DNA from 3 places in the Paenibacillus sp. FSL F4-0097 genome. Region 2 is predicted to be linked to each of the others. Evidence: predicted binding sites of a transcription regulator. Region 2 holds the regulator's gene; each other region holds the start of a gene.
What was found. The regulator NrdR, encoded in region 2, represses ribonucleotide reductase genes. The targets are predictions, from matches to a motif close to AACACNATATATNGTGTT.

Region 1: the regulator NrdR is predicted to act here: its motif matches at 3,281-3,298, upstream of MHH86_RS11065 (adenosylcobalamin-dependent ribonucleoside-diphosphate reductase).
Region 3: the regulator NrdR is predicted to act here: its motif matches at 3,590-3,607, upstream of nrdI (class Ib ribonucleoside-diphosphate reductase assembly flavoprotein NrdI).

Annotation. Positions count from the first base shown of each region.
Region 1 is NZ_CP151965.1:2,483,084-2,488,901, reverse strand. Features, by position in the region: gene MHH86_RS11070 (hypothetical protein) at 1-155, shown strand, start outside; gene MHH86_RS11065 (adenosylcobalamin-dependent ribonucleoside-diphosphate reductase) at 469-3,126, opposite strand; gene MHH86_RS11060 (SNF2-related protein) at 3,513-5,258, shown strand; gene MHH86_RS11055 (YqhG family protein) at 5,255-5,818, shown strand, end outside.
Region 2 is NZ_CP151965.1:2,210,367-2,216,184, reverse strand. Features, by position in the region: gene MHH86_RS09840 (MarR family transcriptional regulator) at 160-618, shown strand; gene ltrA (group II intron reverse transcriptase/maturase) at 698-1,960, opposite strand; gene MHH86_RS09830 (hypothetical protein) at 2,322-2,456, shown strand; tRNA gene MHH86_RS09825 (tRNA-Lys) at 2,558-2,630, opposite strand; tRNA gene MHH86_RS09820 (tRNA-Ala) at 2,641-2,716, opposite strand; gene nrdR (transcriptional regulator NrdR) at 2,968-3,444, opposite strand; gene MHH86_RS09810 (alpha/beta-type small acid-soluble spore protein) at 3,609-3,827, shown strand; gene MHH86_RS09805 (lytic transglycosylase domain-containing protein) at 3,912-4,475, opposite strand; gene coaE (dephospho-CoA kinase) at 4,472-5,068, opposite strand; gene MHH86_RS09795 (manganese efflux pump) at 5,078-5,818, opposite strand, start outside.
Region 3 is NZ_CP151965.1:1,542,205-1,548,022, forward strand. Features, by position in the region: gene nrdF (class 1b ribonucleoside-diphosphate reductase subunit beta) at 73-1,032, opposite strand; gene nrdE (class 1b ribonucleoside-diphosphate reductase subunit alpha) at 1,072-3,156, opposite strand; gene nrdI (class Ib ribonucleoside-diphosphate reductase assembly flavoprotein NrdI) at 3,143-3,502, opposite strand; gene MHH86_RS06835 (helix-turn-helix domain-containing protein) at 3,906-5,555, opposite strand; gene MHH86_RS06840 (sensor histidine kinase) at 5,586-5,818, opposite strand, start outside.

The DNA of each region.
Region 1 (5,818 bases), 270 kb from region 2:
GAGTTGTCGCTGAACACGGCGTTCTTTCCTCTGGATTTGGCGACGATGCCGGAGCAGGTTCACAGCTGTGCGCAGTCGGTGTTGGTGTCGGTGGTGTCGGTGGTGCTGAGTTTCCGTTAAAAATGTCCGAGCACAAAGCACCCAACAATAAATAAACAGCGGTCACCAGGACATAATATTAAGTACTATTAGTGCTTATTGTAATATTAAAAAAGTCCCGATATAGGAATTCCTAATCGGGACTTTTGGTGTTTACTATTGTCTTCTGAGATCCATATGAAACACAAATCAATAATATAAAAATGTTCATGATAATGAATAAATATGCGTTAATGTATATTTATTCATTATATAGAATAATCCATGGTTTTTTCTCTTTTCATGAGCCGCTTTTTGCAGCTTTCTTGGTCATTTTCGCAGCTTTGGTGATCCACCACAATTAGTAATGTATCACTGAATATTCACCGTTTACCCACAACGACTATACCCGCAATTGCCACAAGTCTTACAGCCCTCAATATTAATCAGCGAGGCGCTGCCGCAGGATGGGCAAAGGTCACGGGAAGCCGTAGCATGGTTATGTCCATGATGACCACCATGTCCATCTTCCGTAGCTGACGGAACGCTCGATTTCAACTCCGCATTTAATGCTTCATTGAAATCCTCCAGCTCCAAAGTTGCCGCAATCGGAGCAGGTACATGATCATCATGAGCATTGTTCAGCACATGTGATTCCAGTGCCTTAGCTACAGCGTCAGCAATGGATTCAACCCGGTTCGCGCCGAAGCCGATAGCACCTGATCCGCCAATGCCTTTCAGATGTTTAATCAACAGCTCCACTTTCTCACCATGATCTCCGTAACGGAGGAACAAGGAGCAGACACGGCCTAATGCTTCAGCCATAGCAAAGACGTCAGAACCCGCTTTACCTACATTCAGGAAGATTTCAGCCGGTATTCCATCAAGGTCATTGATCGTAATATATGCCATCCCAAATGGTGTGTTGATTTTATAGGTAGCGCCGCGCAGAACCTGCGGACGTTTTTTGTATTGTTTATCCGCCTCTTTTGTAGTCACTTGAGGCGCTGGACTTGCTGCTACAACACTTGTACTCGCTTCTACAGTAGTTGTAGCTTCTTCTGCCGCAACCGGAGCGGCTTCTTTTTTGTCTTCCTTCTTCGTGGTTTCCAGGACTTGAACGTCACGGCTTCCATCGCGGTAGATCGTAACACCCTTACAACCTAGATCAAAGGCCATTTCATATAGCTCAGCCGTCTCCTCAACCGTAAAGTCAGACGGGCAGTTCGCTGTTTTGGAAATAGAGCTATCTACCCAGCGTTGGATCGCTGCTTGCGCACGGATATGATCTTTAGCTGACAGATCCATCGAAGTTACAAAGTAGTCCGGTAGCTCTTCACCCGGATGAGCTTCCAGCCACTCTTGAGCGATTGGAACAAACTGTTCATCATAGCCAAGACGACTTTGACGGAAATATTTAAAGGCAAAATAAGGCTCAATTCCCGTAGAAGTACCTACCATTGTACCTGTACTACCTGTAGGTGCTTGTGTAATCACTGTAACGTTACGCATACCATGTTCACGAATCGCTTCGCCAACCTCTGGATACGCTTCGACTATATTTTTCATAAAGCCGCTCATTAGATATTTCTCAGTATCAAAAGCTAGGAAGGAACCCTTCTCTCCAGCAATTTCTGCCGAAGCAAGGTAGGCTTCACGAGCCATAAAGCCGTATAGCTTGTCCAGAAACTCCAACGATTCCGGGCTGCCGTAACGGATGTTCAATTTAATCATCAGCTCCGCCAATCCCATGGTTCCGAGACCCACGCGGCGTTCCTTTTTCTGATTCGCTTCATTTTCCGGGAAATGATAAGGTGTTTTATCAATTACATTGTCCAGAAAACGGACGGAATAACGTGTGGTAGTCGCAAGATCTTCCCAATCCACATCATGATTTTTCTCATCGTAGAACTTGGACAGGTTCACCGCAGACAGATTGCAGACTCCCCAGCCAGGCAGGCCTTGTTCACCACACGGATTTGTACAAATAATCGGGTTGAAATACCAGCTATTAGACATCTGGTTATAGTATTCCATGAATACGACGCCCGGCTCAGCGGATTTCCATGCCGATTCAATGATCGTACGCCACACGTCACGCGCTTTTACGGTGCGATAATGGATAACGTTTTTGCCGGCAGCTTTCCACTTGTCGAGATCGCCATCCCACATTTCGTTATATTCAGGATCGGTTGTATCCGGGAATACGAGATCCCAGTCCAGATCTTCTTTTACAGCCTTCATAAAACCATTGCTCACACATACCGAAAGGTTAGCATTAGTGACTTGGCCCATCGTTTGCTTCACGGTAATGAAGTCCTCAACATCGGGATGCCAGTCATTAATCATTAGCATGAGCGCACCACGACGGCTGCCGCCTTGCTCAATAAGCCCCGTAGTATAACTAAACAAACCGCCCCAAGATACGGAACCACTGGATGAACCATTAACCCCTCTAACAATCGCACGACGAGGACGCAATGAAGACAGGTTAATGCCCACACCGCCACCACGGGCCATAATCTCCGTCATTTCAGACAATGTCTGCATGATGCCGCCACGGCTGTCTTTTGGAGAGGGAATCACATAACAGTTGAACAATGTTAATTCTTCACTAGCACCTGCACCAGCCGCAATACGTCCACCCGGTACAAGCTTCCAATCATCCAGGATTGAACGGAATTTGCCTGCCCATTCTGCTTGAAGCTCAGGTGTCTTCTCTACAGAAGCCATCGCTGTGGATAGACGGTCCCACATTTCCTCAGGAGTTTTTTCTATATTAAGGGTCAACTTCTCAACATCCGATTTCACAAGCTCGCCACTGCGTGTCTTTACAGTTACGATTCGCCCACTGCGCTCCACAATTTCTCCGACTTCCTTAGTTGGAAACTTCGGATCATCTTTGGTCAGCACCAATACAACATCGCCTACTTTAGCATTGTTGTTGTCTGCATCCTTCCAAGCATAACGATCCAAAAATATTTTTTCACTTAGCCCTTCAAGGCGTTGCTTACGTTCCACTTTACTCAATAAAAAAACCTCCCGCATGTGTAGTAGATATTAGTTTCCGGTCCAAGGTATGGGCCCACAACAAAAACTCCCTTACCATCCTCCGCTGCTTAACAGGTGTATGTAGGAAGCTCATCTTGTCAATAACAAATACCAGCTAAGCACTCTATAAAAAATACATATTCAAGCTTTTGTCACAATATATTGTGTGCATCAGCTTTTAAACTATACCACATATTGTATCGAAGGTCTTATTCGAAAATAGAGTCAAGTTGCCGAATTATCGCAAACGTTGCTGCTTTTTCTCGCTCTTGCTCTCTTTTTTAAAGGCTATCGTGAAAAATAAGAGGTTATGAATTCTCTCGTTTACGAGCATACTACTCTTACGAATGGTGATATAAATCCGAGCTTGAGGAGGCTGCATTATGACGCAATTATTCCGTAATTCTCTACCCCAGCAAGGGGGAACACCCGCGCCGATACTGCCTGTTCCTCTTTCTTTTGACCGTAATTGGTTGCAAGATCTGGAGCTCAAACTGGAAAAGGGCGGCCCATGGGGAGACTACCGTTTATCTAAGCTTGCCGTACAAGGAGAGGAAACAGGTCTAGTAACGAGCTTCGATGAGCTGCAATGTATGAAGCATTTATCCGGCTTGTCCCCTCTTCCCCATCAGCTGGATACAGCGCATAAGGTTCTGTTCGAAATGTCAGGCCGCGCGATTCTTGCAGATGAGGTTGGACTGGGCAAGACCATTGAAGCAGGACTGGTGCTCAAAGAATATCTCGTACGCGGTCTTGTCTCCAAAGTGCTTATTCTCGTACCTGCTTCTCTAGTATTGCAATGGGTTCGTGAGCTGAATGCGAAATTCGGCATCACTGCTGTCGCTCAGAAAAAAGCCTATTCCTGGGGCAACGCCATAGTCGTCGCATCGATGGATACTGCCAAACGCGATCCGCATAAGGAAATCCTGCTGGAAAATGAATACGATATGTTGATCATTGATGAAGCTCACAAGCTGAAGAATAAAAAATCGACCAATTATCTATTTGTACAGCAATTACGCAAAAAATATTGCCTGCTGCTCACCGCGACTCCCGTTCAGAATGATCTGGGCGAACTCTTTAATCTGATCACTATACTGAAGCCGGGGCAACTTGGAAATCAGGGCGATTTTGCCTCGAATTTCGTGGTTGATAAACGCCAGCCTAAGAATGAAGGTCAACTGCGGGACGAGCTTTCGAAGGTCATGATCCGCAATCGCCGTGGTGAAGGTCCAGTTAATTTCACGAAACGAAAAGTCCGTAATATTCCCTTAGTTCTCTCCCAAGAAGAGAAAGATTTGTATAACAGTGTTACTTCCTTTGTCAAAGACCAGTATCAGGAATCCGGTGGCAATCTTAGCAGCATGCTTTCTCTGGTAACCCTTCAACGTGAGGTGTGCAGCAGCCGGGATGCCGTCTTTATCACTTTAGTTAATTTGATCAAAAAGCTGCCTGCGGATTCACCAAAAAGAGACCGGATGATGGAGCTACTACAAACCCTCCGTACCGTTAAAACAAACACTAAAGCTGAAACAACCTTAGCCCTCATTCAAGAAATGAATGAAAAGGTCATCGTCTTCACGGAATATCGCGCAACTCAAGAATATTTACTGCAGTATTTCCGTGAACATGGGCTGATGTGTGTCTCTTATTCCGGCGGAATGAACCGTGGCAAAAAAGATTGGATGATGGATCTTTTCCGCGGCCGGGCTCAAGTTATGATTGCTACGGAAGCCGGCGGAGAAGGGATAAACCTGCAATTTTGCCACCATATGATCAACTTTGACCTGCCCTGGAATCCCATGCGCGTGGAGCAGCGTATCGGCCGTGTCCACCGGTTAGGGCAAGAAAATGACGTAGTGATCTACAACTTGTCTACTCAAGGCACGATTGAAGAACATATCCTGCATCTGCTGCATGAGAAAATCAATATGTTTGAAATGGTGATTGGCGGGCTGGATGTAATCCTGGAACGTTTTGAAAAGAAGGAATCGCTGGAGAAAAGTTTATACAAAATCATGCTCGAATCCCGCTCCGACGAAGAATTGCGGCATGAGCTGGACCATATTGGTGAATCCCTCAGTGAATTGACACAGGGTATTAAAAAAGAAAGTGAGACTGCGACATGACCCTCACCGCACAGGAAGTACGCAAGCATGTGATGGACTATCTTGAAGCCACTGAATGCTCCATCATTGAGGCTTCGCCCCTTCACGTAACTGTGAAATTATCACCTAGAGCTGACAAAATGCTCACCGACCGGCCGTATTATTGGGGATTCGTGGAGCGCACAGGTGTAGATCCTGAGACCCTTTCTTTCACCTTTGTTTTTGATCCGGAAAAATACGACAGTCAAGCTGCTGTAGAGGTTCCCCCCATTGCAAATCGTAGTGCTGGCATTTTGAATCAAGTTGTCACCGGAAGCCTAACTACAGGTGTAACAAACGATGCAGAGGCCAGCGCTGACTTACTCGAATCCGCCTCCCCGGGCTCAGAAGCAGTGAATGCTCCATCTACTGACCCGGAGGAAAGTATCCTAGCCCGCTACTTCGGCATTGTGCCGGCACTCCCACGAATTGGACCCGGGATGATCCGAAGAGAGGATATTATTTACGGAAGCAAGCGATTGCAACAAATTTGGAACGCCGCTAGGGACGAAGGGAAATGCCTTTATTTATTTGAGGACCCG
Region 2 (5,818 bases):
TCTCCTTTATATAAGGAATTCATAAGGGCCAATTTCATTTTGACAGCGTATTGTCCAAAACATATAATTGATATATATCAACTATATGACGATGATTGATATATGTCAACTACATAGATGTTTGATGACTTTAAAATACAAGGTTAGGTGGTTAAAACAATGAATACTGAACGTAAAGACACGTCGAGAGGACAATTAGAACTGAAGCTAGGTGGACAAATTAGTGCCCTTATTAGCGCTTCGCATGCCCTAAATGTCAGAACTGCTGCCGCTTTCGATTCATCTGTACAACCTGCTGCTTTCCATATAGTTCGTTGGCTGTACTCCTATGGTCCAACAAGTGCCTCTGTATTAGCAGAATCTACGGCTATGGATCGTAGTTCAGTCAGCCGTCTCATCAAGCAACTCGAGAATTTGGGTTATATCAAAAGGGAAGACTCCCCTAACGATCGTCGAGCTATACTTCTTACTCTCACTGATCTTGGGCGGCAAAAAACCTTTGACGCGTTACAGGATAAGGAGTTCATATTTTATGAGCGCATAGCCCAATGGGATAATCAACAGCTTGAGACATTTATCGAAATGCTTCAGGAGTTTAATGGATTTAATGATAATTAATAAATGGAAATCGAGTAGGAGGGGGCGGCTAGCCCCCGACCTCTCACACCACCGTACGTACCGTTCGATATACGGCGGTTCATGAAATATTCCGTAAGGAGTTGTATCTGTCCAATACACTCTTTAATCCATTGGCTTCCCAATATTGGTTATTCAATACATGTTGTAGAATTGGACTCCCTGCAATTCGCCAATACCCTTTTCGGGTATTTCCCCACTCATAGGCTTTATCCTTAGGTACCCCTAAGGATATAAGTCTTTTGACTTTGGTTCTAGGGGTCTTCCACTGCTTCCAGAGGCACATTCGTAGCCTTCTTCGTATCCATTTATCCATATCTCGAAAGGTACTTGGGGTATCCGCCAGCGAGAAATAACCGCACCATCCCATGAGGTAGTGGTTTAGTTCCTTGATTCGCTCTTCCATCTTCATCGATCTCTTTCGAGAGGATATCTCCTGTATTCGAACCTTGACTCTCTGTAAGGATTGCTTCGCAATTCTCACCTTTGGTTCTTTGTCCACACTAAAACTAAATCCTAGAAACTTTCGTTTCCAGGGACGGTCTACCGCGCTCTTTACTTGGTTCACCTTCAGCTTTAGCCTCGTCTCGATGAATCGGGTGACAGTTGTCTTGACTCTCTCTCCTGCTCTTAGCGTTTTCACGTAAATATTGCAATCATCCGCATAACGAACGAAGCGGTGCCCACGTTTCTCGAGTTCTTTGTCGAGCTCATCCAAGACAATGTTAGATAATAACGGACTCAGTGGACCGCCTTGCGGGGCACCTTCCGTTGTCGGGGTTACTAACCCGTTCTCCATCACACCTGACTGAAGATATTTGCGGATAAGCAGGAGAACTTTCTTGTCCTCCACTTTCTCCGAAATCTTCATCATCAGTCGGTCATGGTTGACGCGATCAAAGAATTTCTCCAAGTCTAGGTCGACTACGAATCGATAGCCTTCTTTCATAAAGGTTCGAGCTTTCCTCACCGCATCATGCCCTCGTCTTTTCGGACGGAATCCATAGCTATGGTCGGAAAACTCTGGATCAAACAATGGAGTTAACACCTGCGCGATTGCTTGTTGGATCATTCGATCTGTCACGGTAGGTATTCCTAGTAACCTAACACCTCCGCCACCGGGTTTCGGGATTTCGACTCGGCGCACGGGGCTCGGTTCATAGGTTCCTTCTTCTATGGCATGCCGCAAGGTCTGCCAGTTTTGTACGATGTGTTCTCGTAAGGATTTTACGGACATCCCATCTACGCCATGACTTCCTTTATTCGCTTCAACACGCTTTAAGGCTTGCAGAAGATTTTCCCGTGATAGCAGTTGCTCCAACATTTTTTTTAACCTCTCTTTACGTGATTTATACCTTCCATTTGTGCCAAAGATGAACTCCGCCCTGCTGAAGTCCCCCACGGGATTCACCGTTTCCTTCTTCAGTCAGGTCCTTTCGGATTTTTTTCTGCATTCATCGCTCATCTTGAACGCCTGGATGTATAAATCCTATTCCATGTTCAGCCCTTCCGCAGCTGTTGCAACAGCTTGCGTACTATGGCGTCTGCTGACTTCTGTGCACTCAGCCTACTCTCACAAGTAGGGTTACGAAGTATACTCGCCTATCACACAGATCTCCCCAGGTAAGAACGCTATCTTCCCCTCCATCTATCTGCTTCATTTACTCTCGTACGCCTTTGGCAGTATGGACTTTGGTTTGTTGTGCAACCTCATCCAGCCTACGTTAGCCTTGTATGAAGTTCGTATTCCTCAGACCGGAGATTTGCCGCTGGCTTCCTTCAGATTCCACCTCGCGGTGGACACCCTTGCCTTAAGCTAATGGCTACTACTGCCTTCGCCATTCGGGACTTCAACCCTATAGATAGCGCCCATGCTGGGCGCACACAACAAAAAAACGGCATTTCTGCCGTTTCTTTAGGATGGACTCTCAGGGGCTCGAACCCTGGACAAATAGATTAAGAGTCTACTGCTCTACCAACTGAGCTAAGAGTCCATATGATGTTTGGTGGAGCCAAGGGGGATCGAACCCCTGACCTCATCGCTGCCAGCGATGCGCTCTCCCAGCTGAGCTATGGCCCCAAACTGAAATTTCAGATGTATGTAATCACACATTTTTTAATTTTAGTTTGGTCGTAATTGAGTTGTTCCGATAAACTCAAGCGTCGTAGGCGACTTCTATATAATATAAAAAATCGCCCTCTATGTCAACACTTTTTTTAAAATTCATTTTTCCACTCAAATTCTCCGCTCAAAACTCAGAGGAAACAAACCAGTACCAGCACTCTTAACAGACCCTAGGATTGGTTGTAACGCCCTAACTGGTCAAAACCCTATAATCCCTCTAATTCTCCCGTACTCTTGGACAGCAGCCCCTTGAGTTCCTTCATGAACATATTAATATCCTTGAACTGGCGATATACGGACGCAAAACGAACGTAAGCCACTTCATCTACTGGGTAGAGCTGCTCCATCACGAATTCACCAATCTGTTGGCTTTCCACTTCCGCAACGGCGATGCCGCGCAAAGATTTCTCAACCTCGGACACGATCTTTTCTAGACGTTCCACAGAAACCGGCCGTTTCTCACAAGCACGGATGAGACCGCGGAGTATTTTATCACGACTGAATTCCTCACGGCTGCCGTCTTTTTTAATTACAATCAGTGGCGTCTCTTCAATCATTTCAAAAGTAGTGAACCGTTTGCTGCAACGCTCACATTCACGCCTACGACGGATTGACTTATTTTCATTCGCTGGTCGCGAGTCCAGCACTTTAGTATTTGTGTGATCGCAGTAAGGGCATTTCATAAGCTTCATCACTTCCTATTACATAATGGTATTGGTCCCGGAATGTTATAAATCCGGCTTTTGAACGGCTTTTTTATTATTTCCAGAAATCACCGTTTTTTTCTTGTAATGATAATGGCAAGTCCGGCACATAATACAGTTACCAACAGAGGAGGTGAACAGCAATGAGCCAAAGCAACAACTCCAATAACCTTGTAGCTCCAAATTCCCGCGGTGCCTTGGAACAACTTAAATACGAAGTTGCCCAAGAACTAGGAATCACGCTTTCCCCAGATGGTTACCAAGGCAATAAAACTTCTTATGAAAATGGTTCGATCGGTGGTTACATCACTAAACGTCTTGTAACCCTGGCAGAACAACAACTGGCAGGTCAATACAAATAACCTGACCAACATAAGCTTTTTGAAGAAGTATTAAACGACCTACAAGTCGTTTAATACTTCTTTTTATACATAACACGGCAGAAATTAAAATTCTTTGTAAATGTCCGTGTACTGATCATAGTAATAATTAACGCGCTGTACATAATGCCTGGTTTCACCAATGGGAATATCTTTAATGGTTGCATCTGTCCCATCCCAGATCCCTTCGTCCAACCAGCGTTGAACTTTTCCCGGCCCAGCATTATAAGCTGCGATAATTGCTGTACGTTTGCCTTCGAACTGACGGGATAAAGTTGAAAGATACCATGTACCCAGTTCAATATTAGCCGAAGGCTCATGCTTGAGTTCTTCCATAGATACGTTTGGAAGCTTGGCCTTTTCCAGCGCCCACTTCGCGGTATCCGGCATAAGCTGCATCAGCCCTAGTGCGCCTTTTTTGGATTCTCGTCCAGTTTTAAAGTTCGTTTCTACACGAATAATCGCGGTTACAAGAAACGGGTCTATCTCATAAGTGATGCTGTGCTTACGAATCTCGTCTTTAAAATGGATGGGATAAAACCACGACATCCAGTTTGTACTCAGAAACAATATTGCCGTAAAACCAACAAATAGCAGAAGCAGTACTCTTTTTTTACGTAACCATTTCATGATAAACCCAGCCTGTCCCAAAAAACAGCAACCTGTTGCTCAGTGTACGCAAGATCGCCACTGTTGTCGATGATGTAGTCCGCTTTATTACGTTTCTGTTCAATATCCATCTGTGCATTCAATCGCGCTTCTGCTTCTTCTAAAGAGAGCCTGTTACGTTCCATTAATCGAGTAATTTGCACTTCACGGGGAACGTAGACTACTACAATCTCATGGAACAGGGTCTCAAGCCCTGATTCAAAAAGAAGCGGAATATCCACAATAATAAGCCGCTTCGGCTCTTCCTGCTCCATGCTGTACATACGATTTTTGATTTCCTGCCGGATGGCAGGATGCGTCAAATTGTTCAAGGTTTGCAGGGCCACCGGATCTTGAAAGACGATTTCACCTAATTTGGCCCTATTCAGTGTTCCATCCGGAAAAAGGATCTCTTTTCCAAATTGCTTAGCAGCAGCAGCCAACACTTCATGCCCGGGAAGCATAACTTCTCTGGCGATCACATCGGCATCAACCAGCCTCGCTCCCTTGTTCACAAGCAGTGCAGACACTGTGCTTTTTCCGGATGCGATTCCTCCGGTTAAGCCTATAATCATGTACTCACCTCATAATAGCTTCAGTATTCCCATTGCAATTAATAATAACGCTGGTAATGCGGCAGCATGCTTCATCCAGTAGTTCCCGGCAAATCTAAGTCCAGTCTTCATACCCAGCAATAGAAATGTACCACTAAACAAAGCTATTGTAAGTGATGTCCATATCGGATTGAAGCCAAGCAGCGCTGCGCCAAGTCCAGCCCCAAAAGCATCCAGAGAGAGCGCAATCCCAAGTATCATCGCTTCCATCGAAGAGATGCTTCCTGAGGCATCCATATCCGCAGAAGACGGGGTACGCAAGATCTGCACTACAATCCCCAAACGGCGAAGCTCAAGCGAAAAAACAGCTGATTTCAACGGTTCATCATTCATAACAGGTTCTGTACCCGCTTCAGAATCAGCAGCTACCTCTGCCCAAGCCTGCCCGGAAAATGAGCCCTCATCTACCGTTTCAGCTTTACGTCCGCCATCTGCATCTTTCTCTTTTTGCATCAGCATCTGAACAAGTGACCAGCACCCCATTAGCACAAGTATAACCGCACCAACCATAGAAGCTGCATTCGGAGACACTACCTTAGCAAGCAAAACCCCAACCTGCATCGATACACAGATAACTACCCCCGAACAGAGCGAGATAATCAGAACGGAGAGCAGTGGTATTTTCATTTTACGCAGCCCATATGTAATTCCTACACCAAAACCATCCAAACTCAAGGCAAACGCTAGCAATAGCAGTGAAAATAATGGGCT
Region 3 (5,818 bases), 670 kb from region 2:
AACATTTATTGTAAATAATATAATACACTTGAGCTGGCATCTATTAGATACAACAACCTCTGATGATTTTATTTAAAATTGAAAATCTTCATCCTTCAGTGGCTCCACATTAAGCGCCCGGACATATCCGTTGCCTTTCTTCGAGAAGAAGTCATGCTGCTTGGTGTGGGTGCTGATCCCGTTCTGAACAATCGGGTTGATCTCTTCCTCGTCAAATAGCGGATCATGGCCCAGATTCATCATCGCTTTATTGGCATTGTATCTTAGGAAAGTCTTAACCTCGTCCACCAATCCGATAGGGGCATAGATCTGCTCGGTATAACGCTCTTCATTCTCATGCAGCAGTCGAAGCAATTCTACCAGCGTATGGTGAAGTTCGCGTTGCTCGTCTTCTGGGAGCCCGTCAAAGATCTCTTGTGCCAGCACGCCGACATATACCCCATGGATGCTCTCATCCCGTAGAATAAGGTCGATGATCTCACCGCTGCAAGTCATTTTGCCCTGCCCAGCCAGATATAGGGGATAGAAGAAACCACTGTAGAACAAGTAGCTCTCGAGCAGGACGGAGGCTGCCATGGCAAGGTACAGGTCTTTAGGTGAGTCTATGTTTTTGTAATATTGTGATATGGTCTCCGCTTTGAACTGGAGGAAGGGGTTCTCTTCTACCCAGCGGAATACACTGTCGATCTCCTCTGTAGAGGACAAAGTGGTGAAAATACTGCTGTACGATTTGGCGTGAATTTGTTCCATCATACCCATGAAGCCCAGTACGGCTTTACGTTGAAGGCCTTCGACATGCTCCATAATCTGCGGCATACCGACTCCGCCTTGAATCGTATCCAGCAGTGTCAGACCGCCCAGCACCTTCATATAGGAGTCCTTTTCTTGCTCACTGAGCGTGAGCCAGGACATTTTATCATCGGATAATGGAATTTCATCGTCCGTCCAGAATTGCATAATGTTCTGATTCCAGAACATCAATGAGAAATCGTCGTCGGGACGGTTCCAGTTAACGGCTTGGATAGCGGTCATAATATTGCAATCTCCTTTTCTGCGGCTATAGCCTTCCTTTTAGATTGAGCAGGTGAGGCATTCCTCGACAGACAGCTTTTTGGTCCGGGTGTAATACAGCGACTTCAAGCCTTTATGCGCCGCATACAGGTAGGAGCGGGCCAGTTCTCTGGTGGAAACATCACTGTTAACATGCAGAACGGTCGAGATACCTTGGTCGATATGGGGCTGAATTTCCGCGATCAGATCGATTACCTTGAACTGGTCCATCTGGTAAGCCGATTTATAGAAAAACACATTGTCCGGCCGCAGGTACGGCATCGGATAATAAGTAGTTGAATTAGCATAAGTCCGAGTCTCAATCTGCTCAACAATCGGCATAACGCTTGAAGTGGCGTTTTGGATATAGGAAATGCTGGCCGTTGGCGCAATCGCCAAACGGTAAGCATGGTATAGGCCATTTGCTTTTACCGCATCCCGCAATTGTTCCCAGTCAGCTGGGGATGGGATATAAATATCTCCGAATAACTCTTGTACCCTTGGGGTAACCGGACGGTAATCGGTAGTCAGGTAACGCTCAAAATAAGCTCCCGTAGCATAATCAGAAGCCTCAAATCCATGGAAAGATCGGCCCGTCGCGGCAGCGATTTCCATGCTTTTCTCCAGCGAGTGGAAATTCATGGTCATAAAGAAGGTCCGGGCAAAATCGCGGGCCTGCTCGCTTTCATAAGCAATGTTGTTCTTAGCCAGATAGCCGTGCAGATTCATGACGCCAAGACCGACAGAGTGCATTTCCTTGTTTGCTTTGGCTACGCCTGGGGCATTGGAAATACTGGTCATATCGCTAACAGCGGTCAGGGCGATCATGCCCTCATGTACGGATTCACGGATTTTGCCATGTTCCATCACGTTAACAATGTTCAAGGAAGCCAGATTGCAGCTTACATCGCGGCGGATTGTACTCTCCTGTCCGTAGTCGGCAATCTCTGAGGTCTCCTGCAGCTGGAAGATTTCAGTACAAAGGTTGGACATTTTGATCTGTCCGACGTTTTTCAGGGCATGGGCCGCATTGGCATTGCTCTTGTTCATGATATATGGATAGCCAGATTCCAGCTGGATCATGGCAATTTTGGTCAGCATATCCCGTGCGCTCATAGCTTTCTTCTTTTTGACACGTGGATCGGCCAGCAGCTTATCATACATGTCATCCAGATCCATATCGTCGAGATGCGTTCCGTAGGCTTTGTACACACTGTAAGGAGCAAATACATGCAGCGCTTCATTGTCCTTCGCCAGCTTATAAAAGCGGTTCGGAATAATCAGGCCGATGGACAGGGTTTTGAGTCTTGTTTTTTCGTCGGCATTGATCTTCTTGCTGTCGAGGAATTCCAGAACGTCCCAGCCAAAAATGTTGTAATAGGCTGCTCCTGATCCTTTACGCTGACCCATCTGATCTGCATAGGAGAAGCCGTCTTCCATCAGCTTGAGTACAGGTATAATTCCCTTCGCAGCATCCTCAACACCCTTGATAGTTTCACCACGGGAGCGTAGCTTGGATAGGTTGACGGCCACACCGCCACCGATCTTCGACAACTGCATGCAGGTATTCAGCACATAGTTGATGGAATTGAGCGAGTCGTCCATTTCGATTAGGAAGCAGGAGACGAGCTCACCACGCCGGCTCTTACCGGCATTTAAGAAGGTTGGGGTCGCAGGTTGTAGGCGCTGTTCCATCATCGAACGGGCAAGTACCCCGGCAGTATCGGCGTTGCCGCGTCCCAGGTGAAGGGCGACTGCCGCCACACGGTCCGGGTAATGCTCCAGATATTGTTTGCGGTCATTGGTTTTTACAGCGTAATCCGTGTAGAACTTCGAAGCTGCCATATAAGATGGAAAACTGAAGTTGTAGGCGTGGGTAATCTGGTAGACTTCTTCAATCTCCGCCGTGCTGTACTGTTCGTAAAAATTCTCGTAGAAATCCTGTTCAATCATATAATCAACCTTGGCTTTTGTATTCGCAAAAACCAGACTCCGGCGCTCTACATCCCGCATAAATTCAGCTACTGCCTCAAGATCTTTGTCTAACTGAAAGAAGCCACTTTCGTCTCTCTTCATCAACATGTTGTTTAATTCAATATGCCGCAACCCGGCTCACCTCCTGTTTAATCCGTTCTACATCGCCAAATGTACCCGATAACTCAAATTTACCGATAACGGGCACGTTATACCGATCTGCAATCAAGTCCGCGCTGTGCGCGAACAGCTCGCCCCAGTTCTTATTGCCGCTGGCGGCTATGCCTTTCAGATTGGCATTATTGTTCTTCAAGAAAGTAGACACCTTTTCTGGAATCTGTCCAAAGCCGGTGGTATATGTAATAAGCACATAGGGCTCGTCAATCGTCATATGCTCCTCAATCTGCACAGCCGGCAACTTAAGTTTGCTGATGAAGCGTCTGACATTTCCTGTTTTTGAATCATACGCGACTAGCATGGTGTCTGTCCCCCTGTAAATATTAAAAACTATTGAAAATAGTATGAAAACTGAATGGATAAGCTTTAAATACTGAAAAATCGTATCTATACTATATTTAGTGTGCGTTGTTTATTTTAATTACTATATGTTGAAAAGTCAATATGGGAACAGCCGTCTTAATAGCTGGGAAAGTGTCTCGTAAGCGGTCTTTTGGCAGGCTTTTAGGGCAGAAAGACCGGAGTATTAGCATTTTGCTAGTTTAAAAATAAAAATAAAAAAATTGCAGGAGTAAGGGTGATACTTAGGGATGCTGCTGAGGGTGATGGCAAGCCAATAAATCTGCAAGGAACAGAGCCTGCTCCTTGCAGATTTATTGGCTTTATTTTTGCGAAGTGGGGTTATTCTTAATAATCTCTTGATCTCAAGAACGGTTGTTTACTCCGAGGCTTCGGTCAGGCGGTGAATCTGCTTTAAGTTGCTGCATGTATTCTCTGGGGGAAATTCCGGTTACCTTTTTGAAGACCTTGCTGAAATAGAAGGCACTCTCATATCCCAGCTTCTGTGAGATTTCGTAGATGCGACCTTCCCCGCGTGCCATCATTTCTTTGGCTGTCGTGATTTTGATCTCCGTGATATATTCCACATAGTTGACCTTGGCAACCTTGGAGAAAAGGTGGCTCAGATAGTTGGGACTGAAATTGAAGACATCCGCCACTTGATTGAGCGAGAGCTTAGTTCCGAGATTTCGTTTAATATACTCTTGGACATTTTTGACGAGCTGCTCCTTGTAGCTTTGTCTGCGGGTAGAGAGGATGTCCGAGCAACCGTCCCTGAACTGGATCAGCCAGCCGGCGATCTCTTCAATCGTATGCATCTGGTAGATAGCCCGGTAGCCCTCCGGTTCATTTTCGAAAATTTGCTCCACAATATTCTCACCGTCTGCAAGTAGTGAAGTGGCCATATACAGAATGTTGCAGGCGGCATCAGTGGCGGGAACCAGCAGGTCGGCCCGGCCGTCGAAGATTTCGATCATTTTGGAGATAATGGCGTATAAAGCTTGGGTATCCATTTCTTCAAAAGCACGGCGGATCTCTGTACGCAATTCGGAGAAATCAAACAACAGATGATCCTGCTCCAGCGACTCTCCTTCGGCAAAAAACACAAACGACTGTGCTTTAACCGCAGCAGGAAGCGCTTTTCGCGCAGCGAGGTAGCTTTCCCGCAGCAAATAAGGATCCTCGACCGCAAAGCCGATCGCGCCGATGATCCTTACATTGAAGTAGTTATGGAGTATGGAGGCCATATGGGTCAATAGCATTTCAATCTCAGGCATCCATTGCCGTGAATCCGTCCCGTTGACGGGCAGGGTTACAGCAAAATTGCGCAAGTCCAGACTGGTCACATAACAAGGTCTTATGGAAGTAAGCGTATCTTTGGCCATTTGGACGGTACTTGAGCACAGAGCAACCATTTTATCGCCGCGGGGCGGGACACTGTCTGGTCCCAAAATACGGCAAGTGCAGACTAGATAAGCAGGTTCCTTGAGCTCAAGGTTTAAATCATCTCTCTGCAGAAGGTACTGGTTTTTATTTGCGAATAAGTTATTGAACAGGCGGATGAAAAATTTATCGCGTTGGGCTTGTAGATTGCCTCTATGAGCAAGCATGGGATAGCTGTCTAGGGTTTGAAAAGCCTCCAATTGGGAAATTGCTTTCCGAATGGAGGCATCAAGTGCCTCTGGTGTCAGTTCCAGCTTCACTAGATAATCTGTGGCTTGCACTTCAATCGCTCCACGTGCGTATTCGAATTCCTCGTAGCTTGTTAAGATGATAAACAGCGGAAGCCGGCCGTGTTTTTTGCGTACCGCATTGGCAACTTCTAAGCCGCTTTTAATTGGCATTTTTATATCGCTGATTACAATGTCAGGACGGAGGGTGTCAATCATTTCTTCCTCTTGAGCCCCGTTGTGTGCAATGCCGACAATTTCTATATTATATTGCTCCCACTTCAGCATGGACTGCAAGCCGATACAGACCAGCGCCTCGTCATCAGCGATTAACAACTTGATCAATTCCATCACATCCTTGCTTGGTATGCTACTCTATTCCTTTTGCAGGAACGGCAGAAGAATCTTCATCCGGGTATATTGGCCCGACTCACTCTCAATCGAAAGACCGTAATTATCCCCAAATGCCAGGCGCAAACGTTCATTTACGCTGCGGAGTCCAATATTCTCGGGCATTTCTTTGCTTCCGTCACCTGGATTCGACAGAATCGTGGAGATTTCTTCTTCCTTCATCCCTACACCGTTGTCTTCAATCGTAACTAGAATAT